DNA from 4 places in the Conyzicola nivalis genome. Region 3 is predicted to be linked to each of the others. Evidence: predicted binding sites of a transcription regulator. Region 3 holds the regulator's gene; each other region holds the start of a gene.
The links. The regulator LexA, encoded in region 3, represses DNA repair genes until DNA is damaged. The targets are predictions, from matches to a motif close to TCGAACANNTGTTCGA.
Positions count from the first base shown of each region.

Region 1: a site for LexA is predicted at 1,005-1,020, ahead of IEV96_RS06515 (Rv2578c family radical SAM protein). Genes of this name have one in related genera too.
Region 2: a site for LexA is predicted at 978-993, ahead of uvrA (excinuclease ABC subunit UvrA). Genes of this name have one in related genera too.
Region 4: a site for LexA is predicted at 1,258-1,273, ahead of imuA' (DnaE2-dependent mutagenesis accessory factor ImuA'). Genes of this name have one in related genera too.

Region 1 covers NZ_BMGB01000001.1:1,333,770-1,335,967, forward strand. The annotation lists gene treZ (malto-oligosyltrehalose trehalohydrolase) at 1-233, shown strand, start outside; gene IEV96_RS06510 (YceI family protein) at 407-955, shown strand; gene IEV96_RS06515 (Rv2578c family radical SAM protein) at 1,061-2,170, shown strand.
Region 2 covers NZ_BMGB01000001.1:844,576-846,773, reverse strand. The annotation lists gene uvrB (excinuclease ABC subunit UvrB) at 1-892, shown strand, start outside; gene uvrA (excinuclease ABC subunit UvrA) at 994-2,198, shown strand, end outside.
Region 3 covers NZ_BMGB01000001.1:491,283-493,480, forward strand. The annotation lists gene IEV96_RS02450 (DUF4184 family protein) at 76-855, shown strand; gene lexA (transcriptional repressor LexA) at 852-1,550, opposite strand; gene IEV96_RS02460 (LysM peptidoglycan-binding domain-containing protein) at 1,814-2,185, shown strand.
Region 4 covers NZ_BMGB01000001.1:779,692-781,889, forward strand. The annotation lists gene IEV96_RS03805 (GNAT family N-acetyltransferase) at 1-359, opposite strand, end outside; gene IEV96_RS03810 (hypothetical protein) at 411-1,157, shown strand; gene imuA' (DnaE2-dependent mutagenesis accessory factor ImuA') at 1,395-2,114, shown strand; gene IEV96_RS03820 (DNA polymerase Y family protein) at 2,111-2,198, shown strand, end outside.

The sequences.
Region 1 (2,198 bases), 840 kb from region 3:
CGCCGGCGCTCACCGACCCCGCGTTCTCGCACGTGCGCGCCGCGTTCGACGACGACCTCCGTTGGTTCCTCGTGGAACGCGACGACGTGTCGATCGTGGTCAACTTCGGTCTCGAGGAGCTGTCATTGCCGGTGCTCGAGGCGACCGTGATTCTGGCGACGGATGACGCGGCTTCCGTCACCGGCACCGTGCTGAGCCTGCCGGCTCACAGCGCCGTCATCCTGCAGCACTGACGCGCGGGCTATCCGACGCCGTCCGGGATCCACATGTGGACCCCGGACGGCGTATTTAGTTGTAGCTAAAACTTTTTCGCCCGATCGGGAATAGCGCGCAGGTCCATGCGCTTGAATGAATCTGTGAGCACCGCCGTGCTCGTCTATTTCGAAAATTCTCTGGAGTACACACCATGACCATCGACGTCGCCACCATCCCCGCTGGAACCTGGACCCTCGACCCCACCCACTCCGACATCACCTTCAGCGTGCGCCACCTCGCCATCTCCAAGGTGCGCGGCTCGTTCGAGAAGTTCGATGTCACCGTCGTCACGACCACCAACCCCGCCGAGACCGCCATTACGGCGTCCGTCGACGTTGCTTCGGTCAACACCAACCAGGCCGACCGCGACGGCCACCTCAAGACGAGCGACTTCTTCCTCGTCGAAGAGTTCCCGACCATGGACTTCGTGTCCACCGGCGTGCGCGTCGACGGCGAGGTCTTCTTCGTCGACGGCGACCTCACCCTGCGCGGCGTCACCAAGCCCGTCACCCTGAAGGGCGAGCTCGGCGGTGTCATCACCGACGGCTACGGCCAGACCAAGCTCGGTGCCTCCGCCTCGACCAAGATCAACCGCCTCGACTTCGGCGTCAACTGGAACGCCGCCCTCGAGGCCGGCGGACTCACGCTCGGCAACGACGTCACCATCAACTTCGAGATCCAGGTCGTCCTCCAGCCGTAAGGCACCCCAGCACCGTCGCCAGATACCCACGCGACACTTGCGCCCCCATTCGAACATGTGTTCGAATGGGGGCGTGAGGCATTTAACGAGGAAAGCGGTGCGCGCGTGAGGTGGGACGGACAGGCGATCAACGTCGAGCAACGCGATTCGCTGACGGGCCTCGCCAAACTGAGCAACGTGGTGCGCAGCGTGCAGACGCCCGAGTTCGCGGGCATCACCTTCCACGAGGTGCTCGCGAAGACGGCCCTCAACCACGTTCCCGGCGCGAGCAACGCCATGCCCTTCGCGTGGACGATCAATCCGTATCGCGGTTGCAGTCACTCCTGCGTCTATTGCTTCGCGCGCGCCACCCACACCTACCTCGAACTCGACGCCGGCAAAGACTTCGACAACGAGATCATCGTCAAGGTCAACGTGGCCGAGGTGCTGACAAAAGAGCTGCGCACCAAGCGCGCGGTCATTCCTGCAGTGGCACTCGGCACCAACACCGATCCCTACCAGCGGGCCGAGGGGCGCTACCGGCTGATGCCCGGCGTGATCGCCGCGCTCGCCCACAGCGGCACGCCGTTCTCGATCCTCACCAAGGGGACCCTGCTCCGCCGCGACCTCCCGCTGCTGGTCGAGGCGAACACGCAGATCCCGGTGTCGCTGGCGATGTCGATCGCGATCTTCGACGACGACCTGCAACAGGCCGTCGAACCGGGCACCCCCACGGCCAAGGCCCGGCTCGCCACGGTGAGCGCCGTGCGCGAGGCGGGGCTCGACTGTTCCGTCTTCATGATGCCGATCCTGCCGCACCTCACCGACACGAACGCCCACCTCGACGAGGCGCTGCGCCAGATCAAGGCGGCCGGTGCCACGAGCGTGCTGTACACCGCGCTGCACCTACGACCGGGAACCAAAGAGTGGTTCATGCAGTGGCTCGAGCTGAATCATCCGCAGCTCGTCGAGAAGTACCGGTTCATGTACTACGGGGTCAATTCCTACGCGCCCAAGGAATACCGAAAGTGGCTCGCCGCGAAGATGCAGCCGCTGATCCGCAAGCACGGCCTCACCCGCGGCATCGAAGACCCGACGACGGGCGGCGTGGCCGCACCCGACGTGCGCTCGCGCTTCGACGAGCGCGGCGAACGGCGTACCCTGCCGTCCCTCATCGCCGAAGAGCTGCCGCCCGCCGCCGCGGCCCAGGCTCTCGGCGTGCCGACGCTGTTCTGACGACGGGTCACCTGGGCGATTTGGACCG
Region 2 (2,198 bases), 350 kb from region 3:
CGTCTACCTCTCGGCGACGCCCGGCAAGTACGAGCTCGGCATCACCGACTCGGTGGTCGAACAGATCATCCGCCCGACGGGCCTGCTCGACCCGCAGATCGTCGTGAAGCCCACCAAGGGCCAGATCGACGACCTGCTCGAGCAGATCAATCTGCGCGTCGACCGCAACGAACGCGTGCTGGTCACCACCCTCACCAAGAAGATGTCCGAGGAGCTCACCGAGTTCCTGGGGGAGTCCGGTGTGCGCGTCCGCTACCTGCATTCCGACGTCGACACGCTGCGGCGCGTCGAGCTGCTCACCGAACTGCGCCAGGGCGTCTACGACGTGCTCGTCGGCATCAACCTGCTGCGCGAGGGACTCGACCTTCCCGAGGTCTCGCTCGTCGCGATCCTCGACGCCGACAAGGAGGGCTTCCTGCGCTCCTCCACGTCGCTCATCCAGACCATCGGCCGCGCGGCCCGCAACGTCTCTGGCGAGGTGCACATGTACGCCGACGTGCTCACCGATTCGATGAAGCGGGCAATCGACGAGACCGACCGCCGCCGCGAGAAGCAGATCGCCTACAACCTCGAGAAGGGTGTCGACCCGCAACCGCTGCGCAAGAAGATCGCCGATATCACCGACGCGCTCGAGCGGGAGAACGCCGACACGGCCGCGCTGCTCGCCGGCCGCGGCGACGGCCGCAAGAAGTCACCGACGCCCAACCTGCGCCAGCACGGCAAGGCCGCGGCGGGAGCGAACGAGCTCGAGGGCATCATCCGCGACCTCAACGACCAGATGCTGCTCGCCGCGGGCGAACTCAAGTTCGAACTCGCCGGCCGCCTGCGCGACGAGGTCGCCGACCTGAAGAAAGAGCTACGACAGATGGAAGCCGCCGGTCACCTGCGTTAGCGATGGCGACCGGCCGCTCAGACGGCGTGCGCAGACGAACCTGAGTACGCACTGAGCGAACCGGTCCACCCAATGTCGGTGGCATCCATACAATTGTTAGAGTGTCGATTTCTCCTGTAACTGGTGTGCCCACGCTCAACGTGCGCGGAGCCAGGGTCCACAATCTCAAGAACGTCGACCTGGAGATCCCGCGCGACTCCCTTGTCGTTTTCACCGGCCTGTCGGGGTCGGGCAAGTCGAGCCTCGCGTTCGACACGATCTTCGCCGAAGGCCAGCGTCGCTACGTCGAGTCGCTCTCGGCGTACGCCCGTCAGTTCCTCGGCCAGGTCGACCGTCCCGACGTCGACTTCATCGAGGGCCTGAGCCCCGCGGTCTCGATCGACCAGAAATCGACGAACCGCAACCCGCGGTCGACGGTGGGCACGATCACCGAGATCTACGACTACATGCGCCTGCTCTGGGCCCGCATCGGCGTGCCGCACTGCCCGGTCTGCGGCGAGAAGATCCAGCGCCAGACCGTGCAGCAGATCGCTGACCAGCTCATGGAGCTCGAGACCGGCACGCGCTACCAGGTGCTCAGCCCCATCGTCTCGCAGAAGAAGGGCGAGTTCGTCGACACCTTCCGCGAGCTCGCGGCCGCCGGTTACTCCCGCGCCGTGGTCGACGGTGAGGTCATCCAGCTCAGCGACCCGCCCACCCTGAAGAAGCAGGTGAAGCACGACATCTCCGTCGTGGTCGACCGGCTCGTGGCATCCGACGATGCGCTCACCAGGCTCACCGACTCCCTCGAGACGGCCCTGCGACTGACCGACGGCCTCGTCGCCATCAATCTCGTCGACGAGAAGGGTGCGGATGCGACGCGCACGTTCAGCGAGAAGCTCTCCTGCCCGAACAACCACCCGCTGCAGCTCACCGAGATCGAGCCCCGCACCTTCTCGTTCAACGCCCCGTTCGGCGCCTGCCCCGAGTGCTCGGGGCTGGGCACGCGCATGTCGGTCGATGCCGACCTGCTCATCGCGGACCCCACGGTGAGCCTCGCCGACGGAGTCATCCTGCCCTGGGCCCAGTCGGGTAAGGGCCTGTTCAACTACTTCGAGAAGCTGCTGCTCGGTCTGTCGCAGGATATGAAGTTCTCGCTCAAGACCCCGTGGGGCGAGCTGTCCCCCGAGGTGCAAGACGCCATCCTCAAGGGCAACAACTTCGAGGTCACGGTGAAGTGGAAGAACCGCTTCGGCCGCGAGATGAAGTACTCCACCGGTTTCGAGGGCGTGATGCCCTACATCGAGCGTAAGTTCCTCGAGGCGGA
Region 3 (2,198 bases):
TGCGCCTCGCGCGGCGCATCCGCCCCTGTTCACGCGCCCCTGTTGACGCGGGGTCCGGCCCTGCCACAATGACTCGTGCCATTCACCCCGAGCCACGCGGCGGCGATCCTGCCCTTCGCCCGCACGCCGCTCGTGCCCGCCGCGCTCGTGGTCGGCAGCGTCATGCCCGACCTGTTCTACTTCGTGCCCGGCGACGTCGAGCGGGGGTTCTCGCACTCCCTGATCGGCGCGGTCACGCTCGACCTCGGCGTCGGGATGATCGTCTTCGCGCTCTGGCAGGTCGTGTTCCGCCGGCCCGCGGGCGACTTCGCGCCGTACTGGCTTCGGGCGCGGCTTCCGAGATCGCGCGCCCGCCCCTCGGCCGACTATGTCGCGCTCGCGGCGGCATCCATACTCATCGGCATAGCGACGCACCTTGTGTGGGACGCCTTCACACACAGGGGTTGGCTGACCGGCGCGGCACCGTGGACCGGAGCCGAGCTCGGTGGGCTGCCGTTGGTCACGTGGCTGCAGCACGCGAGTTCCGTGCTCGGTGCGCTGTTTCTGGGCGTGTGGTTCGTGCTCTGGGTGCGACGAACGCCCCAGGGCGAGGTCGACGCGAGCCGCCTCGACCGGCGTAGCCGAATCGCGGGATGGGCCGTCGTCGGCGTGCCCGTACTCGCCGTCGGAGCGGGCTACTGGGTATGGAGAATGGGCGAGGGGGTGGTCCCGCTCGACCCGCACCTGCTCTTTTCGACCGCGCGGCTCTGCATCGGTTCGGCGGCGCTGCTCGCGGTGCTGCTGTGCCTCGGCTGGTGGGCGGCCCGGCCCGGGAGCCGGAGATCGCCCGACCTCGGCGTGGGCGGCCGGCGCTAGACCGAGCGCAGTACCGCGACGACCTTGCCGAGCACCTCGGCGAAGTCGCCGAGGATGGGGGCGAACTGGCTGTTGCGGGGGAGCAACCAGGTGTGGCCGTCGCGCTGTTGGAATACCTTGACGGTCGCCTCGTCGTCGAGCATCGCCGCGACGATGTCGCCGTTCTCCGCGTTCTTCTGCTGGCGCACGACGATCCAGTCGCCGTCGCAGATGGCCGCGTCGATCATCGAGTCGCCGACGACCTTGAGCATAAAGAGCTCGCCCTTGCCGACGAGCTGGCGGGGGAGCGGGAAGACCTCATCGATCTGCTGCTCGGCGGTGATCGGGATACCGGCCGCGATGCGACCGACCAGCGGCACCATCGCGGCGTCGCCGACCGAGGGGGCGTAACCCGTGCTCTCCGGTGCATCCGACTCCTGTGTCGGCATCTCGATGAGCACCTCGAGGGCGCGGGGGCGCTTGGGGTCGCGGCGCAGGTAGCCGCTGAGTTCGAGCTGGTTGAGCTGGTGAGTGACGCTCGAGAGGGAGGAGAGCCCAACAGCGTCGCCGATCTCGCGCATGCTCGGCGGGTAGCCCTGGCTCGCGACCGAGCGCTGGATGACGTCGAGGATGGCGAGCTGCTTGTCGCTCAGGCTCTTGCGTCGTCTGGTCGTCGACCGCTCCGGAGTGGCGTTGCCGCCGGTCTCGTCGCTCATGTGCACTCCAATGTCGGTGGCTGCTGATTACCTGTTCTCAGACATTCGAAACAGTATCCGCATTATCGCCTCAAAACAAACACCTATTCGAGTGTGTCGCAGAATCATTCGTCTACATATTCGAATAGTTGCTTGCGGTTGACCTGATTCGAATGTATGTTCGGAACAAAGCTTCGTATCCGGCCCTCCCGGCCGAGGGTCGGATACGACGCTTTTCACGAACGAACAGAGTCAGCCAAGCGAGTCACGAGAAGGAGCAGCACATGAGCACAGCAGTCGTCACCACCATCACGGAACGTCCGGTCGTTCGTGTCCCCTCCGCACAGCCTCGCCTTCGCATTACGAAGCGTGGCCGCGCCGTGCTCACCACGCTCGCGGCGATCCCCGTGGTTGCCGGCGTCATGCTGGTCGCACTCAACGGCGGCGGCGCCACTGCCACGAACTCGAGCGGCGCCGACCTCGAAGAGGTCACCGTTCAGGCCGGCCAGTCGCTCTGGAGCCTCGCCGAAGACATCGCCCCCGGTGCCGATCCCCGCGACGTGATCAGCGACATCCTTTCGGTCAACCAGCTCGAGACCGGCAGCGTGCAGGCCGGCCAGCGTCTGATGCTCCCGGCCGAGTACAGCGCCGAATAAGCGTCGGAACAGC
Region 4 (2,198 bases), 290 kb from region 3:
TTCGTGCTGAGTTCGGCGCAGCCGCGAGCGTTCGCGAGGTCGACGATGCGCTGCAAGAGTGCGGATGCCACGCCGGTGCGGGCGGCATCGGGGTCGACGAACATCATGTCGATGTACCCGTCGTCGTCCACGTCGGTGAAGCCGACCGGTTCGCCGTCGCGCTCGGCGACCCAGGTCTCGGCGCTCGCGCGTCGACGCCCCCACGCGTCGAGATCGACATCGCCGGGCGCCCACGACTCGATCTGCTCGGGGTCGTAGTCGCGCGAGGCCGTGCCGCGCACCGCCCGCTGGAAGCAACGCAGGGTCGCCGCCGCGTCAGTCGGCACGTAGCGCCGGAGGTGGAGTTCGTGTTCGGCCATCTCCAGCACCGTACCCTTCCTTGCCGCGGCGGCACGGGATCACAATGGGGTATGGCCAACCACGCCTTCCCACCGTTGCCCGAGGAACCTCCTCGCCAGCCTGAGGTGCCGCTGGGCGTACGGGCCCAGTTGCTCGCCACCGAGCACTGGGGTCTGCTCGCATCGAGGAGCACGGCGCAGAGCGAGGTGCTCACGCGCATCAGCATGTTCCTCACCCTGACCTCGGCGGCGCTGGTCAGCCTCGCGCTCGTCGGGCAGGCCACCGGCTTCTCCGAGTCGTTCACGGTGCTGGCTCTCGTGCTGCTCGGTGTCGTGGTGCTCGTGGGCTTCCTCACCCAGCTCCGCGTCTTCAACGTGGGGATGGAAGACCTGATGTACGTGCTCGCGATGAACCGTCTGCGGGGCGCCTACGCCGAGATCGATCCGTCGATCGCCCGCTACCTCATGGCATCCCGGCACGACGACCTCGCGGGTTCGGTGCGCACCTACTATTTCTTCGGCGGCCGGAGCGATTTCAGCCAGGTCGCCGGCAGCAGCATGGTGTTCATCGGCGCGGTGAATTCGGCGCTGTTCGGGCTGCTCGTCTCCACGGTCGCCGGGGTTCTCGCCGCTCCGACACCGCTGACGGTCACGGTCGGGGCCGTGGGCGGCGTCGTCTGCTTCGTTCTCTCGCTGTGGGCGGGGCAGCGGAAATACCTGGCGGCCTGGGCGTCCTACCGGCCGGAATTCCCGAGTCCCCCCGAGGATCCGCGCCGTCAGACAGGACGAGATGGCCCGGTCGCACGCTCGACAGGATGATTCGGGCCTGACGAGCCGGGGCATCCTGTCGAGCGCGCAACGCCGACACGCGCGGGCCGTTGCCGACACGCCGGGCGAATGTCGGTGGCGATTGACATATTCGAACGTATGTTCGAACATGAAGAGATGCCAGCGGCAGCGTCTTTCCTTTCCCCAGCCGTCCCGGCGAGCCATCCGGCCGTCGGTGAGTACCCCGCGCGCTCGGGCCGGACTCTCGGGGGCACAGATCTCCGGGATTTGGCCGCTGCCGCTGGCGATTCCTCCCCCGCCGACAAGGCGCAGAAGGTGCTCGAACTGCAGTCGCGCATCCGTTCGATGCAGTCGACCAAGCTCGACACCCGCACCCTGCCCACCCACCCGGCCATCGCGCGACTGCTGCCGGGCGGCGGGCTGCAGCAGGGTTCCGTCTACTCCGTCGTCGGCTCGACCACGCTGCTTATGGCGCTGCTCGCCGGTCCCAGCGCCGCGGGGTCCTGGTGCGGCGTCGTGGGTGTGCCCGAGTTCGGCATCGAGGCCGCCGGGCGCTTCGGCATCGACCTCGAGCGTCTCGTGCTCGTGCCCAACCCCGGCGACCAGTGGCTCGGCGTCACGTCGGCTATCGCCGACGTGATGAGCGTCGTCGTCGCCCGGCCGCCGAAGCGCGCGAGCGACGGGGCGGTCGCCCGGCTGGCCGCCCGGCTGCGTCAGCGCGGCTCGACCCTGATCGTGCTGGGTGCCTGGCCGCAGAGCGACGCGATCCTCACCCTCTCGCAGAGCGACTGGAGCGGCCTCGGCGACGGTCACGGCTACCTCGAGGCGCGCCAGGCCACCGTCACGGTCACGAGCAGCACGGGCGGCCGCCCGCGCAGCACCCGGCTGTGGCTGCCCGACCAGGCCGAGCAGTTCCGCGAGGTCACCCCGCTCGGTGCCAGTCACGCTGCGCGCGAGACGCCGATGCGAGAGGCGGCGACCGCATGAGCACGCCGACCCGCACCATGGTGCTGTGGAGCCCCGACTGGCCGGTCACGGCGGCGAGCCGCGATCTCGGCCTCGACGACTCGC